3 regions of the Streptomyces sp. NPDC040432 genome follow, and region 2 is predicted to be linked to each of the others. Evidence: riboswitches for the same ligand, from Rfam matches in the RefSeq annotation. Region 2 holds a riboswitch; each other region holds the start of a gene.

What was found. Region 2 has a riboswitch for cyclic di-AMP ahead of ACZ58N_RS12980 (transglycosylase family protein). Riboswitches for the same ligand answer to the same signal wherever they lie in the genome.
Region 1: it holds a riboswitch for cyclic di-AMP, as region 2 does, so the genes downstream of both, ACZ58N_RS14520 (peptidoglycan DD-metalloendopeptidase family protein) here and ACZ58N_RS12980 (transglycosylase family protein) in region 2, are expected to answer to the same signal.
Region 3: it holds a riboswitch for cyclic di-AMP, as region 2 does, so the genes downstream of both, ACZ58N_RS30410 (M23 family metallopeptidase) here and ACZ58N_RS12980 (transglycosylase family protein) in region 2, are expected to answer to the same signal.

The regions. Positions count from the first base shown of each region.
Region 1 covers NZ_JBVIVP010000005.1:324,987-330,229, reverse strand. Annotated here, with positions in the region: gene hpnH (adenosyl-hopene transferase HpnH) at 1-336, shown strand, start outside; gene ACZ58N_RS14530 (aspartate aminotransferase family protein) at 333-1,736, shown strand; gene ACZ58N_RS14525 (tyrosine-protein phosphatase) at 1,812-2,621, opposite strand; cyclic di-AMP (ydaO/yuaA leader) riboswitch at 2,952-3,118, shown strand; gene ACZ58N_RS14520 (peptidoglycan DD-metalloendopeptidase family protein) at 3,123-4,163, shown strand; gene ACZ58N_RS14515 (SGNH/GDSL hydrolase family protein) at 4,326-5,111, shown strand.
Region 2 covers NZ_JBVIVP010000005.1:20,930-26,172, forward strand. Annotated here, with positions in the region: gene eno (phosphopyruvate hydratase) at 1-1,261, opposite strand, end outside; gene ACZ58N_RS12980 (transglycosylase family protein) at 1,559-2,311, opposite strand; cyclic di-AMP (ydaO/yuaA leader) riboswitch at 2,314-2,484, opposite strand; gene ACZ58N_RS12985 (transglycosylase family protein) at 2,759-3,805, opposite strand; gene ACZ58N_RS12990 (cytochrome P450 family protein) at 3,920-5,194, opposite strand.
Region 3 covers NZ_JBVIVP010000020.1:128,995-134,237, forward strand. Annotated here, with positions in the region: gene ACZ58N_RS30400 (M16 family metallopeptidase) at 1-652, shown strand, start outside; gene ACZ58N_RS30405 (M16 family metallopeptidase) at 673-2,040, shown strand; cyclic di-AMP (ydaO/yuaA leader) riboswitch at 2,279-2,435, shown strand; gene ACZ58N_RS30410 (M23 family metallopeptidase) at 2,448-3,257, shown strand; gene ACZ58N_RS30415 (GntR family transcriptional regulator) at 3,543-4,208, shown strand; gene ACZ58N_RS30420 (HPr family phosphocarrier protein) at 4,490-4,771, opposite strand; gene ACZ58N_RS30425 (bifunctional acetate--CoA ligase family protein/GNAT family N-acetyltransferase) at 4,969-5,243, shown strand, end outside.

The sequences.
Region 1 (5,243 bases), 300 kb from region 2:
CGGCGCTGGCGGCTCAACCACTCGCCGCTCTTCCTCGATTTCCTGGAGGGCAAGGCCGATTTCCCCTGCACCGCCTGGGCCATTCCGAATTACTCCCTCTTCGGCTGGCAGCGCCCCTGCTACCTGATGAGCGACGGCTACGTGCCCACGTACCGCGAACTGATCGAGGACACCGACTGGAACAAGTACGGCCGCGGCAAGGACCCGCGCTGCGCGAACTGCATGGCGCACTGCGGCTACGAGCCGACCGCCGTCCTCGCCACCATGGGTTCCCTCAAGGAATCCCTGCGCGCGGCCAGGGAGACCATCGGCAGCAACCGGGCCACCTCGTCATGACCGCCGGCCAGGGGGGCGGCCGGGGCTTCGACCTGGCCGCCCTGCTCGCCGAGCGCGGGGACGAACGCTACGAGCTCCACTCCCGCCACCTGAACCACCAGCTGCCCCGGATGCTGCACACCATCGGCTTCGACAAGGTCTACGTACGGGCCGAGGGCGCACACTTCTGGGACGCCGAGGGCAACGACCACCTCGACATGCTGGCCGGATTCGGGGTCATGGGCCTGGGCCGGCACCACCCCGTCGTCCGCAAGGCCCTGCACGACGTCCTGGACGCCCAGCTCGCCGACCTGACCCGCTTCGACTGCCCGCCGCTACCGGGACTGCTCGCGGAGAAGCTCCTCTCCCACAGCCCCCACCTGGACCGGGTCTTCTTCGGCAACAGCGGCACCGAGGCGGTGGAGACCGCCCTGAAGTTCGCCCGGTACGCCACCGGCCGCCCCAGGATCCTCTACTGCGACCACGCCTTCCACGGGCTCACCACCGGCTCGCTGTCGGTCAACGGCGAAGCCGGCTTCCGGGACGGCTTCGCACCGCTGCTCCCCGACACGCGCATCGCGCTCGGCGACCTGGACGCCCTGGAACGCGAACTGCGGCGGGGCGACGTGGCCGCCTTCGTGGTGGAGCCGATCCAGGGCAAGGGCGTGCTCGCCGCGCCCCCCGGATTCCTGCGCGCGGCGCAGGAACTCCTCCACCGGCACAAGGCCCTGCTCATCGCGGACGAGGTGCAGACCGGCCTCGGCCGCACCGGCGATTTCTACGCGTACCAGCACGAACCCGGCGTCGAACCCGACCTGGTGTGCGTGGCGAAGGCCCTGTCGGGCGGCTACGTCCCGGTCGGCGCGACCCTGGGCAAGGACTGGATCTTCCAGCGCGTGTACTCGTCCATGGACCGGGTCCTCGTCCACTCGGCGAGCTTCGGCTCCAACGCGCAGGCGATGGCAGCCGGCCTGGCGGTGCTGAGCGTCATGGAGGACGAGGAGGTGACGGCCAATGCCCGTGCCATGGGCGACCTGCTGCGCGGTCGGCTCGCCGCGCTCGTCGACGAGTACGAGCTGCTGCACGAGGTGCGGGGGCGCGGGCTGATGATCGGCATCGAGTTCGGCCGGCCGTCCTCGTTGGGCCTGCGCAGCCGCTGGGCGATGCTCCAGGCCGCACGCAAGGGGCTGTTCGCCCAGATGGTCGTGGTGCCGCTGCTGCGCAAGCACCGGATCCTCACCCAGGTCTCCGGGGACCATCTGGAGGTCATCAAGCTCATCCCGCCGCTGATCGTCGACGAACGGGACGTGGACCGCTTCGTCGGGGCCTTCCGCGAGGTCATGGACGAGGCGCACGGCGGGGGCTCGCTGATGTGGGACTTCGGGCGGACACTGGTGAAGCAGGCCGTCGGCAACCGCTGACGGCCCGCCGGCCCCAGGGCCTGTCGTCGAACTCCCGTCTGCCTCCGGGCGACGACGGGACTTCGACGACAGGCCCTACGCCTCCAGCAGTCGGTCCCGCAGCCGGACCAGGGTCTCGGGTGCGAGTCCGAGACCCTCGGCGAGGTACCGGTCCACTTCGCCCCATTCCTCCTCGATGGTGGCGTACGCCGCCTCCAGGTAGGCGGCTCGCGCGTCGAAGAGGGGGGCCAACAGCTCCGCCACCTCGGCCGGACGGGGCTCGACCGCCTCCGTGGTGCGGCGCATCCGGTAGCGGCGGTGCGGGGCGTTCGACTCCAGGTAGTCCGCGACGATGGCGTCCCGTTCGACGCCGAGCGCGAGCAGCGTGACCGCGATCGACAGCCCGGCCCGGTCCTTGCCCGCCGCGCAGTGCATCAGAGCCGGCACGCTGTCCTCGGCCAGCGCGTGCACCACCCGGCTGTGTTCGGCGGTCCGGGTGCGGATCATCGTGCGGTACGAGGCGGTCATGCGCTCGGCCGCCCGGCCCTCTCCGAGGGCGGTGCGCAGCTGGGCCAGGTCGCCCTCGCGGACCATCTTCCAGAACTCCTTCCCGGCGGCCGGGTCGGACAACGGGATGTTCACGTAGCGCACACCGGGGAGTTCCACGTCCGGCCCCTCCAGGGCGTGGTCGGCGCGGTTGCGGAAGTCGAAGACGGTGTGCAGGCCGAGCGAGGAGAGGAACTGTGCTCCGGTTTCGGTGGCATGCGCCAGATGTCCGCTTCGGAACAGTCGTCCGTACCTGACCTTCCGTCCGTCGGTGGTCGGCAGGCCGCCCACGTCACGGAAATTGCGCACTCCCGTCAGCTCCGGTTCGGGTTCGGGCAGCGGCGGAAGGGGTGGGGTTATCCGCTGGGTCACGTGTGGTCCTCCGCATCGTCCTGAGGTGTCCGAATTACGCCGGTTGAGAGCAACTTGCCATGGGGAGAGGCGAGATCGCGCCAGGCTCCGTGAGCCAGATCATACGGTGACCGTCCGTGCCCGCTCGCGAAATCAGAATTCCCACGCCAGGACGGTTGTTGCTGGTGCGGAATGGACACAGGGTGACCGGAATTCCCTCGCTCGCCCAAACCTGTGATTGCGTCAGGGAATGCGTGGCTTGTTGCCCGTGGGCCGACTCGATTACCTTCACGACCGATCCGGGTGGACAGCCTAATCCTGCCGCCGCCCGGGAACCGCACCCGACCATCGACGCGCGCGGCAGGAGCGGGGGAACCAGGTAGGCCGCCGGACCGGAGCTTTCTCCGGGACGGCTCGGGGTGAAGCCGCACGCGTCCCGGACGCGGTCGGCCGGACATCTCCAGTCCGAACCCGACAGCTCACCTCGCAGGCGACGGAGAGGAATTCGCCATGCCCGGTAAGGGTAAGCACCGCCGCCCGAAGTCCAGTTCCATATCCCGCGGTCTCACCGTGGCCGGCACCGGGGGCGCCGCCCTCGCGCTGCCGCTGATCGGAGCCGCGGGCGCCCACGCCGCCACCCCCGCGGCGGCCCCGGCCACCGCACCCGCGCAGGCGCCGCAGGCCCTGCCGGCGCCCAGGGCGGTCGTCGTCACGCCGACCGCGACACCCACCGCGCCCGCCGCGGTCTACACGGTGGTGTCCGGCGACTACCTCTCGAAGATCGCCGCCGAGCGGAACATCACCGGCGGCTGGGAGCAGCTCTACGCCGACAACCGGGACGCCGTCGGGAACGACCCCTCCCTGATCCACCCCGGCCTCAAGCTGACCCTCGGTGCCCCCGGCACGGCGGGCGAGCCGGCCCCCGCCAAGAAGCAGCCGGCGCCCGGCGCCGCCACCCCGAACTCCGCCTCCGAGTCGGACTCCGGCGCCCGCTCCGACCGCTCCGAGCGGTCCTCCAGCCGACCTGAGGCCTCCGACGAGCGTTCCTCCGCCCCGACTGCGGCGCCCAGGAAGGCCGCGCCCGCGCAGAAGCCCGCCGGGTCCGGCCAGGCCGCGCCCTCCACCCCGTCGAGCCCCTCCAAGGCCGGCGGATTCGTGGCCCCGGTCGCCGGCGGAGTCTCCACCGCCTACCGCATGGGCGGCAGCATGTGGTCCTCCGGTTACCACACCGGCGTCGACTTCATGGCGAGCACCGGAACCACCGTCAAGGCCGTCGGCGCCGGCACCGTGGTCTCCGCGGGCTGGGGCGGCTCGTACGGCAACGAGGTCGTCATCAAGCACGCCGACGGCAAGTACTCCCAGTACGCGCACCTCTCCTCGCTGTCCGTCTCGGCCGGCCAGACCGTCACCGGCGGCCAGCGCGTGGGCCTCTCCGGCGCCACCGGGAACGTGACCGGCCCGCACCTCCACTTCGAGATCCGCACGGGTCCGTCCTACGGCTCGGACATCGACCCGCTGGCCTACCTCCGCTCCAAGGGCGTCAGCCTCTGACGGCACCCGCCGTCGGACACGGACACGCGTGAGGCCGGGACCCGAGGGGGGTCCCGGCCTCACGTGTACTTATTCCTTATCCCCCGCGTGGTACAGATCACGGTCCGTCAACCCCTCATTACGTTGGCGTAGGTTGGTTGCGACGGTGAAGGATGTGTTCCCGTGGCAGCGACGACGACGACACTCAAGACCATCGGCTCGTACGCGGCGATCGGGGACAGCTTCACCGAAGGCGTGGGAGACCCGGGACCCGGGGATTCCTATCTTGGCTGGGCGGACCGCCTCGCCGTGCTCCTCGCCGATCAGCGCGACGAACATGACTTCCGGTACGCGAATCTGGCCGTGCGGGGGAAGCTCCTCGACCAGATCGTGGCCGACCAGGTCCCGAGGGCCCGGGCCCTCGCACCCGACCTGGTGACCTTCTGCGCGGGCGGGAACGACATCATCCGCCCCGGCAGCGACCCGGACGACGTGGCGGAACGCTTCGAGGCGGCCGTGGCCGACCTCACGGGCGCCGTGGGCCTCGTCATGATCACCACCGGCTTCGACACCCGGGGCGTACCGGTCCTGAGGCACCTCCGGGGCAAGGTCGCCACGTACAGCGCGCACGTGCGCTCCATCGCCGACCGCTACGACTGCCCGGTGCTCGACCTCTGGTCGCTGCGTTCGGTGCAGGACCGGCGGGCCTGGGACGGCGACCGGCTGCACCTGTCGCCCGAGGGCCACACCCGCGTCGCGCTCCGCGCGGCGCAGGTGCTGGGCTACGGGATCCCGGCCGATCCCGACCAGCCGTGGCCGCCCACGCCGCCGCGCGGTTCGGTGGACGTGACCCGCGACAACATCCAGTGGGCGCGGGAACACCTCGTCCCGTGGATCGGACGCCGGCTGCGGGGCGAGTCCTCCGGCGACCACGTCGCCGCGAAGCGCCCCGACCTGCTGCCCCTCTAGGACCTGTCGTCGAACTCCCGTCTGCCTCGCGGTGTCCGGCACGCACTCCCGCACCGGACACCGCGAGGCCGCCCTCCGGGCGACGACGGGACTTTGACGACAGGCCCTCAGCTTGACGTTTGACGTCGGGTG
Region 2 (5,243 bases):
AGCGGCCCGCGTACACGGCGGCGTCGTCGAGGATCTCCTCGATGCGCAGCAGCTGGTTGTACTTGGCGACGCGGTCCGAGCGGGCCGGGGCGCCGGTCTTGATCTGGCCGCAGTTCACGGCGACGGCGAGGTCGGCGATGGTGACGTCCTCGGTCTCGCCGGAGCGGTGCGACATCATGCACTTGAAGCCGTTGCGCTGGGCCATCTCGACGGCGTCGAGGGTCTCGGTCAGCGAACCGATCTGGTTCACCTTCACGAGCAGGGCGTTGGCGGAGCCCTCCTCGATGCCGCGGGCCAGGCGCTCCGGGTTGGTGACGAAGAGGTCGTCGCCGACGATCTGGACCTTGGTGCCCAGCTTGTCGGTGAGGGTCTTCCAGCCGGCCCAGTCGTCCTCGTACAGCGGGTCCTCGATGGAGACCATCGGGTACGCGGAGACGAGCTCCTCGTAGTACTCGGTCATCTCGGCGGCCGAGCGGGACTGGCCCTCGAACTCGTACTTGCCGTCCTTGTAGAACTCGGACGCGGCGACGTCGAGCGCGAGCGCGATGTCCTTGCCCGGGACGTAGCCGGCCTGCTTGATGGCCTCGACGATGAGGTCGAGCGCGGCGCGGTTGGACTCCAGGTTCGGGGCGAAGCCGCCCTCGTCACCGAGGCCGGTGGAGAGGCCCTTGGTGTGGAGGACCTTCTTGAGGGTGTGGTAGACCTCGGCACCCCAGCGCAGCGCCTCGGAGAAGGACTCCGCGCCGATCGGGGCGATCATGAACTCCTGGATGTCCACGTTGGAGTCGGCGTGCGACCCACCGTTGAGGATGTTCATCATCGGAACGGGCAGCAGGTGCGCGTTCGGGCCGCCGAGGTAGCGGAAGAGCGGCAGGTCCGAGGCCTCGGACGCGGCGTGCGCGACGGCGAGGGACACGCCGAGGATGGCGTTGGCGCCGAGGGAGCCCTTGTTCTCGGTGGCGTCCAGGTCGAACATGGCCTGGTCGATCAGGCGCTGCTCGGTGGCGTCGTAGCCGACGAGCTCCGGGCCGATCTGCTCGATGACGGCGAGGACGGCCTTCTCGACACCCTTGCCGAAGTAACGGTTGGGGTCACCGTCACGCAGCTCGATGGCCTCGAATGCACCGGTGGAGGCGCCGGACGGAACTGCAGCACGGCCGGTGCTGCCATCGTCGAGGCCCACCTCGACCTCGACCGTGGGGTTGCCTCGGGAGTCCAGGATTTCCCGGGCTACGACGACGTCGATGGACGGCACGAGCATCTCCTTCTGGGATGTGACGCTGGGTGTGCGGTGGCGTGTCAGGCCGTGGGATGGCCTTGCCGCCTAGAGCCTAACCGGCTCCGGGCACTGGGCCCGCCGACCGCCCGGGTCCTGGGACGAAATAGGGGCTGAATGCCCCCGTTCCAGGACATAGGTCTCTTGAAGAAACGGCTTCCGGTCCACGAAGGGCCGGTCGGAGCGGGCCCCGGACATGCCGCCGCCCGGCGCGTGAGGGGATACGCGCCGGGCGGTGGGCATCGTGCGGGGACCGCGGGTGATGCGGTGTTATGCCGGAATTCAGCTGAGCTTCAGCTTCTGACCCGGGAAGATCAGGTCGGCGTCCTTGACGGTGTCCTTGTTCAGCTGGAAGAGCTTCTCCCAGCCGCCCTTGACGCCGTTCGCCTGGGCGATGGTGCCCAGGGTGTCGCCGGCCTTGACGACGTAGGAACCGTTGCCGGTGGCCGGGGCCTCGGTCTTGGGGGCCTGCGGCTTGACGGCCGGGGTCTCGACGCGCTCGGAGCGCGAGACGGGGACCTCGGTGCGCTTCGGCTCGGCCTTCGGCGTGCTCGGCTTGGCGGGCGTGGCCGGCTTCGCGGGCTTCGCCGGGGCGGGCTTGGCCGGCTTCGTCTCAGGCTTCGGCTTGGCGGGCGTGGTGGTCGAGCCGCCGCCGTTGTACGCGGCGTTGGACAGGCCCTTGCCGCAGTGCGGCCAGGCGCCCTTGCCCTGACCCTTGAGGACCTTCTCGGCGATGGCTATCTGCTGGGACTTGCTGGCCTGGTTGGCGGTGGCGGCGTACGCCTTGCCGCCGTAGCCGGCCCAGGTGGAGGCCGAGAACTGCAGGCCGCCGTAGTAGCCGTTGCCGGTGTTGATGGCCCAGTTGCCACCGGACTCGCACTGCGCGACCTTGTCCCACTCGGAGACGGTCGCGGCGCTCGCGGTACCGGCGGCCATCAGCGGGGCCGCGACGGCGACACCGGCGACACCGGCGAGCGTGACGATACGGACGGCCTTGGAGCCGCGACGGTGCTTGCCCTTGCCGGAAAGCAGCATGGAGTTCTCCTCACCGACGCCTTCGAGGTGAGCTGTCGGGTTCGGGCGGATGAGTTGCCCGGTCACGTGTCGAGCACGTGGCTTAACCCCAAGCCGGTATACAGCCGTCTCCCAACGGCCTTTCCCGGCGCCTACCTTGGTTCCCCCGCTCCTGCCTTCGGCGCTTGCGCGACGACTGTTCCCCCCGTCCGCCGGCAGGATTCGGCGATGCGGTCGAAGGAGCTCGCGGTGGCGAGCGACTCAGAAGGTAGACAGGTCTCCCCCTGATGTTCAACGCGCGACATCAGGGAGAAACCGGCCTACTTGCCATCCTCAAAAGTACGTTTACGCAGGTGAGGGGCGGGTTTGTGGAAGTTCCGGAATGAGACACGCCAGTTGATCGGAAGAGACGCATGTCTCATTTGCCGATAACGGACATTCAGCTCTTTCCGGGTGGCCGAACTGCCCCTATTCCTTGGTTAGATCCAGGTTCTGACCCGGCTTGATGAGGTCGGCGTCCTTCCCGATGACCTGCTCGTTGGCCGCGTACAGCTCGCCCCAACCACCCTTGAGACCCTTGGCGTCGGCGATCGCGGTGAGGCTGTCGCCGGCCTTCACGGTGTACGAGGGCTTCGACGCGGCGTCAGAAGCGCCCGGCGCCTCCACGGCGGCCGGACCGCGGTGCTTGCCCGCTCCGTCGACCACACCGGCGGGCACGGCCGTGGGCGTGGCTCCCGGAGTGGTCGGGGTGGCCGGGGCCGTCGGGTCCACCGGGGCGGTGGGGTCGCCCGGAACGGTCGGGGTGGCCGGGGCCGTCGGGTCCACCGGGGTGGTGGGCGCCGTGGTCGGCGGGGTCGTCGTCGGCGGCACGGTCGTCGGCGGGACCGTGGGGTCCGTGGACGGGGCCGGGGAGACCGGGTCGGGCATGACGGGCAGTCCACTGGTGGGGCCCAGCGGGTAGTCCGGCAGGCCGGTCGGACCGGTGGCGGGGCCCTCCTGGCCCGGCTGCGGGGTCGGCGCCCCGAAGTCGACGGCGGGCTCGGAGCCGGCGACGGGCACCGAACCCTCGGGCCGGACGGGCGTGGGGGTGACCGGACCGGCGGGCCGGGGGTCACCCGGATCCACCGCGGCGGCCGGGCCCTGCTGGGTCAGACCGGCCGAGGCGGCGCACAGCGGCCACGCCTGGGGGCCCTGCGAGGCCAGCACCTTCTCGCCGACGGCTATCTGCTGGGAGCGGCTGGCGAGGTCCGGGCGCTCCGCGTAGGCGAGTCCGCCCGCGTTCCTCCACTGCTCCTGGGTGAACTGGAGCCCGCCGTACTCACCGCTGCCGTAGTTGGCGCTCCAACTGCCGTCGCTCTCGCAGTCGGCCACCTTGTCCCAGGTGGACGTGTCGGCCGCGCTCGCGTTCGTCGCGGCGAGCAGGGGCAGGGCGAGTGCGGAGCCGGTGACTCCGGCGGTGACGACCAGGGCGGGTACCTGGCGGGGGCGTCTGTGGCGGCCGTTCCCGGAACGCATGAGGCTGCACCTTTCGCATAACGGCGGGGTAACGGCAGAACCTAGCGGCCTTCGAACGATTGTCACAAGTTCGGTCGGTGACTGACGTGTGATCAGACGGCGTCGGAATGCGCCTCAGTTGTTTCGGGGTGTGAATCGAACAGGAAGCGTGCGCAGGCCACGCATGATGAGTCCGCCGCGCCAGCGCAGGTCCGTGGGGGGAATGGCAAGTTCCAGATCCGGCAGACGCGTCAGCAAAGTCGCGAGCGCCGTCTGCCCTTCGAGTCGGGCGAGCGGGGCGCCGAGGCAGTAGTGGATCCCGTGGCCGTATCCGAGGTGCTGGTTGTCACCGCGGGACAGGTCCAGGGTGTTCGGATCGTCGAACCGCTCGGGGTCGCGGTCCGCCGCCGCGAGGACCACCAGCACCGGATCGCCGGCCGCGATCTCCTGACCGCCGAGGGTCAGCGGCACGGTCGCGAACCGCCAGGTCGCCAGCTCCACCGGGCCGTCGTAGCGCAGGAGTTCCTCGACACCGGTCTCCAGCAGGCCGCTCTCGCCGGCCGCGAGGGAGGCCTGGAGGCGCGCGCGCTGCTCCGGGTTCATGAAGAGGGAGTGGACGCCGTTGCCGATGAGGTTCACGGTCGTCTCGAAGCCGGCGAACAGGAGGATGAACGCCATCGCCGTGGCCTCGGCCTCGGTGAGGTGGTCGCCGTGGTCGCTCGCCCGGATCAGGTCGGAGATGAGGTCATTGCCCAGGTCGTCCCTTTTTCGGTGGATGAGTTCCCCGAGATAGGTGCGCATCTGCTTGACGGAGCGGGCGACCCCGCCGCGCGGACCGCCACCGTGGCGGATCATCATCCCGGCCCAGTCGCGGAAGTCGTCCTGGTCCTCGCGCGGTACGCCGAGCATCTCGCAGATGGCGTAGATGGGGAGCGGGAAGGCGAACTCGTGGATGAGGTCGGCCTCCCCCTTCGCGGCGAAGGCGTCGATCAGGTGGTCGGTGAGCTCCTGCACGCGCGGGGTGAACTCGGCGACGCGGCGCGGCGTGAACGCCTTCGACACCAGCCGGCGCAGTCGGGTGTGGTCCGGCGGGTCGATGTTCAGCAGGTGCGTCATCAGTTCCGCCTTGCGCTCCCCCGGGATGCCGGTCCTGCCCCTGGCGTGCTCGGGTCCGGCGTGGTGCGCCGGGTTCTTGCTGAGGCGCTGGTCGGCGAGCGCCTGCCGGGCGTCGGCGTAGCGGGTGACGAGCCAGGCCTCGACCCCGCTGGGGAGCGCGGTGCGGTGCACCGGGGAGTGCTCGCGCAGCCAGGCGTAGGCGGGGTAGGGGTCGGTCGCGAACTCCCAGTCGAAGAGGGTCGGACCCTCGGTGGAGGGCGGATCGGCCGGGGTCGCGGAGGTCTGCTCATGCACCCGCAGACCGTATCCCGGACCGTACCGGCGATCCGATATGGGGTGTTCG
Region 3 (5,243 bases), on a different contig from region 2:
GCCGCGTGACGGCTCGTTGCCCGAGGTCATGGGCGGGCAGCTCCGCGAGGAGATCGTCGAGGAGGTTCCGGCGCGCGCGCTGATGGCCGCCTACCGTCTCCCGCACGACGGCACCCGCGAGTGCGACGCCGCCGACGTGGCGCTGACCGTGCTGGGCGGCGGGGAGTCCTCCCGCCTGCACAACCGGCTGGTACGCCGCGACCAGAGCGCCGTCGCCGCCGGTTTCGGCCTGCTGCGCCTGGCCGGGGCGCCCTCGCTGGGCTGGCTGGACGTCAAGACCTCCAGCGGAGTCGAGGTGCCCGCCATCGAGGCCGCCGTCGACGAGGAGCTCGCGCGGTTCGCCGCCGAGGGCCCCACGGCCGAGGAGATGGAGCGCGCCCAGGCGCAGCTGGAGCGCGAATGGCTGGACCGGCTGAGCACGGTGGCCGGCCGGGCCGACGAACTGTGCCGCTTCGCGGTGCTGTTCGGTGACCCGCAGCTGGCCCTGACCGCCGTCAAGCGCGTCCTGGACGTCACCGCCGAGGAGGTGCAGGCCGTGGCCGCGGCCCGACTGCGCCCCGACAACCGGGCGGTCCTGGTCTACGAACCGTCGGCCGGGTCCGACGCCGACGCCACCGACGACACCGACGCGAACGAAGGGGCGGAGCAGTGAGCGACACCGCAGCCGTCACGATGACCTTCCACCCGCAGCCGCAGCCCGGCGACGCCACCCCGTGGGCCTTTCCGGCCCCCGAGCGCGGCGCGCTGCCCAACGGCCTGACCGTGCTGCGTTGCCACCGTCCGGGCCAGCAGGTGGTCGCCGTCGAGGTCAACCTCGCGGCCCCGCTGGACGCGGAGCCCGAGGGCCTCGACGGGGTGGCCACGATCATGGCCCGCGCCCTGTCGGAAGGCACCGACAAGCACTCCGCCGAGGAGTTCGCCGCCGAGCTGGAGCGCTGTGGCGCCACGCTCGACGCACACGCCGACCACCCCGGCCTGCGGGTCTCCCTGGAGGTTCCGGCCTCCCGCCTGCAGAAGGCGATGGGTCTGCTCGCCGAGGCGCTGCGGGCGCCCGCCTTCGCCGACACCGAGGTCGACCGGCTGGTGCGCAACCGGCTCGACGAGATCCCGCACGAGCTCGCCAACCCGCAGCGCCGCGCGGCCAAGCAGCTCTCCAAGGAGCTCTTCCCGGCCTCCCTGCGCATGTCCCGGCCGCGCCAGGGCACCGAGGAGACGGTGGCCCGCATCGACTCCGCGGCCGTCCGTGCCTTCTACGAGGCCCACGTGCGCCCCGCCACCGCCACCGCGGTGGTCGTCGGCGACCTGACCGGGATCGACCTGGACGCCGTCCTGGCCGACACCCTGGGCAGTTGGAGCGGCAACACCGCCGAGGCCCGCCCGGTGCCCCCGGTGACGGCCGACGACACGGGCCGGGTGGTCATCGTCGACCGGCCCGGTGCGGTCCAGACGCAGTTGCTCATCGGCCGGATCGGCGCGGACCGCCACGACCTGGTGTGGGCCCCGCAGGTGCTCGGTACGTACTGCCTCGGCGGCACGCTCACCTCGCGCCTGGACAAGGTGCTGCGCGAGGAGAAGGGGTACACGTACGGCGTGCGCGCCTTCGGTCAGGTGCTGCGTTCCACCGCCGACGGCAAGGGCGCCTCGATGCTCGCCATCAGCGGCTCGGTGGACACCCCGAACACCGGCCCGGCGCTGGAGGACCTCTGGAAGGTGCTGCGCACCCTCGCGGAGGGCGGACTGACGGACGCCGAGCGCGATGTGGCGGTGCAGAACCTGGTGGGGGTGGCCCCGCTGAAGTTCGAGACGGCGTCCTCCGTGGCGGGCACGCTGGCCGATCAGGTCGAGCAGGAACTGCCGGACGACTACCAGGCCCGGCTGTACGCCCGGCTGGCGGAAACCGGTACGGCGGAGGCGACTTCGGCGGTGGTGCGGGCCTTCCCGGTGGACCGTCTGGTGACGGTGCTCGTGGGCGACGCGGCTCAGATCGAGGAGCCCGTACGGGCACTGGGAATCGGCGCCGTAACGGTCGTCACCAACTGACCGGTGGTTGAACGGGTGTCGAGTGGCGGGCGACCGCCGCTCGACCGGTAACCGACCGTTTCCCGAGGGGCTCTGATGGATTATCCGTCAGGGCCCCTTTTGTCCGTTTAGTGGTTTGGTTGCTCGTATGCGGTGTGGCGTACGCAACAAAAGCGCTCGTGTGTTTGGCGATCCACTGATGATCCGCCTAGCGTCGGCCCTGCTGTTCGTCAGTTGTGCCCGCCGCATCCGCGGCACCGAACAGTGATCGCCGAGTCCCCGTCAGGCGCGAGCCTGGGGAGCCGGGGACCCACAGTCCCTGGGGTGAATCGGACCGCCTCGCAAGAGGAGGCCCGTAGGAGACCTTCCTGCTCCGAACCCGTCAGCTAACCCGGTAGGCGAGAGGGAAGGAAAGGATCACCCCCTTCATGGCGTTTGGCAGTCGTCCCACCGGCTCCGGCAAGCACCGCGGCTCCAGCCGTCTGAGCCGCAAGACCGCCGGCTACGCCGGTATAGCCGCCCTCGCCACCACGGGCGTGGTCGGCACCATCGCAGCCCCGGCCTTCGCTGCGGACAACTCGGGCCCCTCCATGGAGGACACCGGCCAGAACCCGGCGGTCGTCGCGAACGACCTCCAGGGCGACATCGTGGCCCAGGCCGATCTCCAGCAGAGCGCCGCCGACGCCGTCACCGCCCAGGCCCAGGCCGAGGCCGACGCCAAGCAGCGTGCCGCCGAGGCCAAGCGCGTCGCCGAGGCCGCCGAGGCCAAGGCCAAGTCCGAGCGGGAGACCGCCGAGCGCGTCGCCCGCGAGGAGGAGCGCAAGCGCCTCAACACCTACGTCTCGCCGATCGCGGGCTCCTACGTCAGCACCTCCTACGGTGCGGGCGGCGCCATGTGGTCCTCCGGCAGCCACACCGGCATCGACTTCCACGCCTCCCTCGGCACCTCGGTCCGCGCGGTCGGCGCCGGTACGGTCGTCGAGGCCGGCTGGGGCGGCGCGTACGGCAACAACGTGATCATCAAGCACAACGACGGCACCTACACGCAGTACGGCCACATGGACTCGCTCAGCGTGTCCGCCGGCCAGCAGGTCGCCCCGGGCCAGCAGATCGGCCTCGCCGGCACCACCGGCAACTCCAGCGGCGTGCACCTGCACTTCGAGGCGCGCACCAGCCCGCAGTACGGCTCGGACATCAACCCGCTGGCGTACCTGCGCTCGCACGGCGTGAACCTCTGACCCGAGCGGTACCGCACCACCGGTCTTCACGGACGACCCCGGCTCACCGAGCCGGGGTCGTCCGCGTTTTCGGGCCCTCGGGCTGTCGGGGTTCCCGCGTTTTCGCCGTCCCGGCCGCACCGGTGTCGCCGCCCCGCCCTCCCCGTCCGGGTTCCCTCCCCGGATCCGCGGAATGTTTCGGATTTCCGGCCGTCCTCGGAAATATTCGCGTGTTGCAATAGAGTCGCGACACGGTCACGATTCCGGCGACGGCGCCGGCAACCGAATTCAAGCGGAGGTCCGGTCTTGCGTATTCCCGCGCACGCGGTATGCACAGCGATCCGCGACGATATCGTCTCCGGCTTCTTCGGGCCGGGCGGCCGACTCACCGAGGAGGTCCTCGCCCGCCGGTACGGGGTCTCCCGCGTCCCGGTCCGCGAGGCGCTGCGCACCCTGGAGTCCGAGGGGTTCGTCACCACCCGGCGCCATGCGGGTGCCTGCGTGGCCGAGCCCACCGAGCAGGAGGCGGCCGACCTCCTGGAGCTACGGACGCTCCTGGAGCCCCTGGCGGCCTCCAGGGCCGCCCACCGGCGCACGGAGGGCCATCTGAAGGTACTGCGCGGGCTGGTCCGGCTCGGGCAGGAGCGGGCCCGCAGGGGCCAGGGGGAGGATCTGCGCGACCTCGGGGCCTGGTTCCACGAGACGCTGGCCCAGGCGTCCGGCAGCCCGGGCCTGATCGCGCTGCTGACCCAGACCCGGCGCAAGATCTCCTGGATGTACACGGTGGAGGCGCCCGTGCGCCCCGTCGAGGCCTGGGCCGAACACGGCGCCATCGTGGACGCGGTGGCGCGCGGGGACGCCGACCGGGCCCGGGCGCTGACCGCGCAGCACGCGGCGCGCGCGACCGATGCGCACCGGCCGCGGGTGAGGACTCCGCAACCTGCCGTAAACATGTCGAGCGCCCGGCATTAACACGGGCCGTATACAAAGGTGGCCGGACATTCGCCCGCCGCGGAGAGCGGTCCGCGGGAGCATGCTTTTATCCCGCTCTTTTTCCGCCTTCGGTGGAGTCGCTATTTCCGTGCACCGAATTTTCGCCGCAAGGCCGGAATGCGGCCGGGGATGCGCCGCAATTCCACGGAGCCATGGAACCGTGGCGTCGCGCGGCCGAAAAGACGAAGGAGCCGCAGTCCCCGGGATCGCCGGGGGCCGCGGCTCCGCCGCTCGTTCGAGGTGTCACCGGACCCGAAGGGTCAGACGGTCTCCGGGAGCTCCTCAAGGCCCTCGGCGACCAGCTTCGCGAGGCGGTCCAGGGCGGCGTCCGCGCCCTCGGCCTCGGAAGCGAGAACGATCTCCTCGCCGCCCTGGGCGCCCAGGCCCAGGACCGCCAGCATGGAAGCGGCGTTGACGGGGTCGCCGCCCGCCTTCGCGATGGTCACCGGGACGCCGGAAGCGGTCGTCGCCCGGACGAAGATCGAGGCGGGACGAGCGTGCAGGCCCTCGGCCCAGCCGACGTTGACGCGGCGCTCTGCCATGGTGATGCCCTTCAGGTTCTTACGGTTGTCTAGACCAGTCTCTCACGGCACCCCGAATGCTCGGACCGACCTTCGGCCCCGATCCACCGCCGTTCGACCCTCCCCAGCTTGCACCGGTTCGCCCCGTACTGCCGCGTTCGGCGCGCGCTCGCGTCGAGGCCGGTCCGCACCGCCCGTCCGCCCCTTAGGGTGACCCCATGACGACCGCGTCGGACCACTCGTACCCGGCCCACTGGGAAGCGGACGTCGTGCTGCGCGACGGCGGCACCGCCCGCATCCGCCCCATCACCACCGAGGACGCGGGGCGGCTCACGAGCTTCTACGAACAGGTCTCCGACGAGTCGAAGTACTACCGCTTCTTCGCGCCCTACCCGCGCCTGTCCGCCCGCGACGTGCACCGCTTCACGCACCACGACTACGTGGACCGGGTCGGCCTCGCGGCGACCATCGGCGGGGAGTTCATCGGCACCGT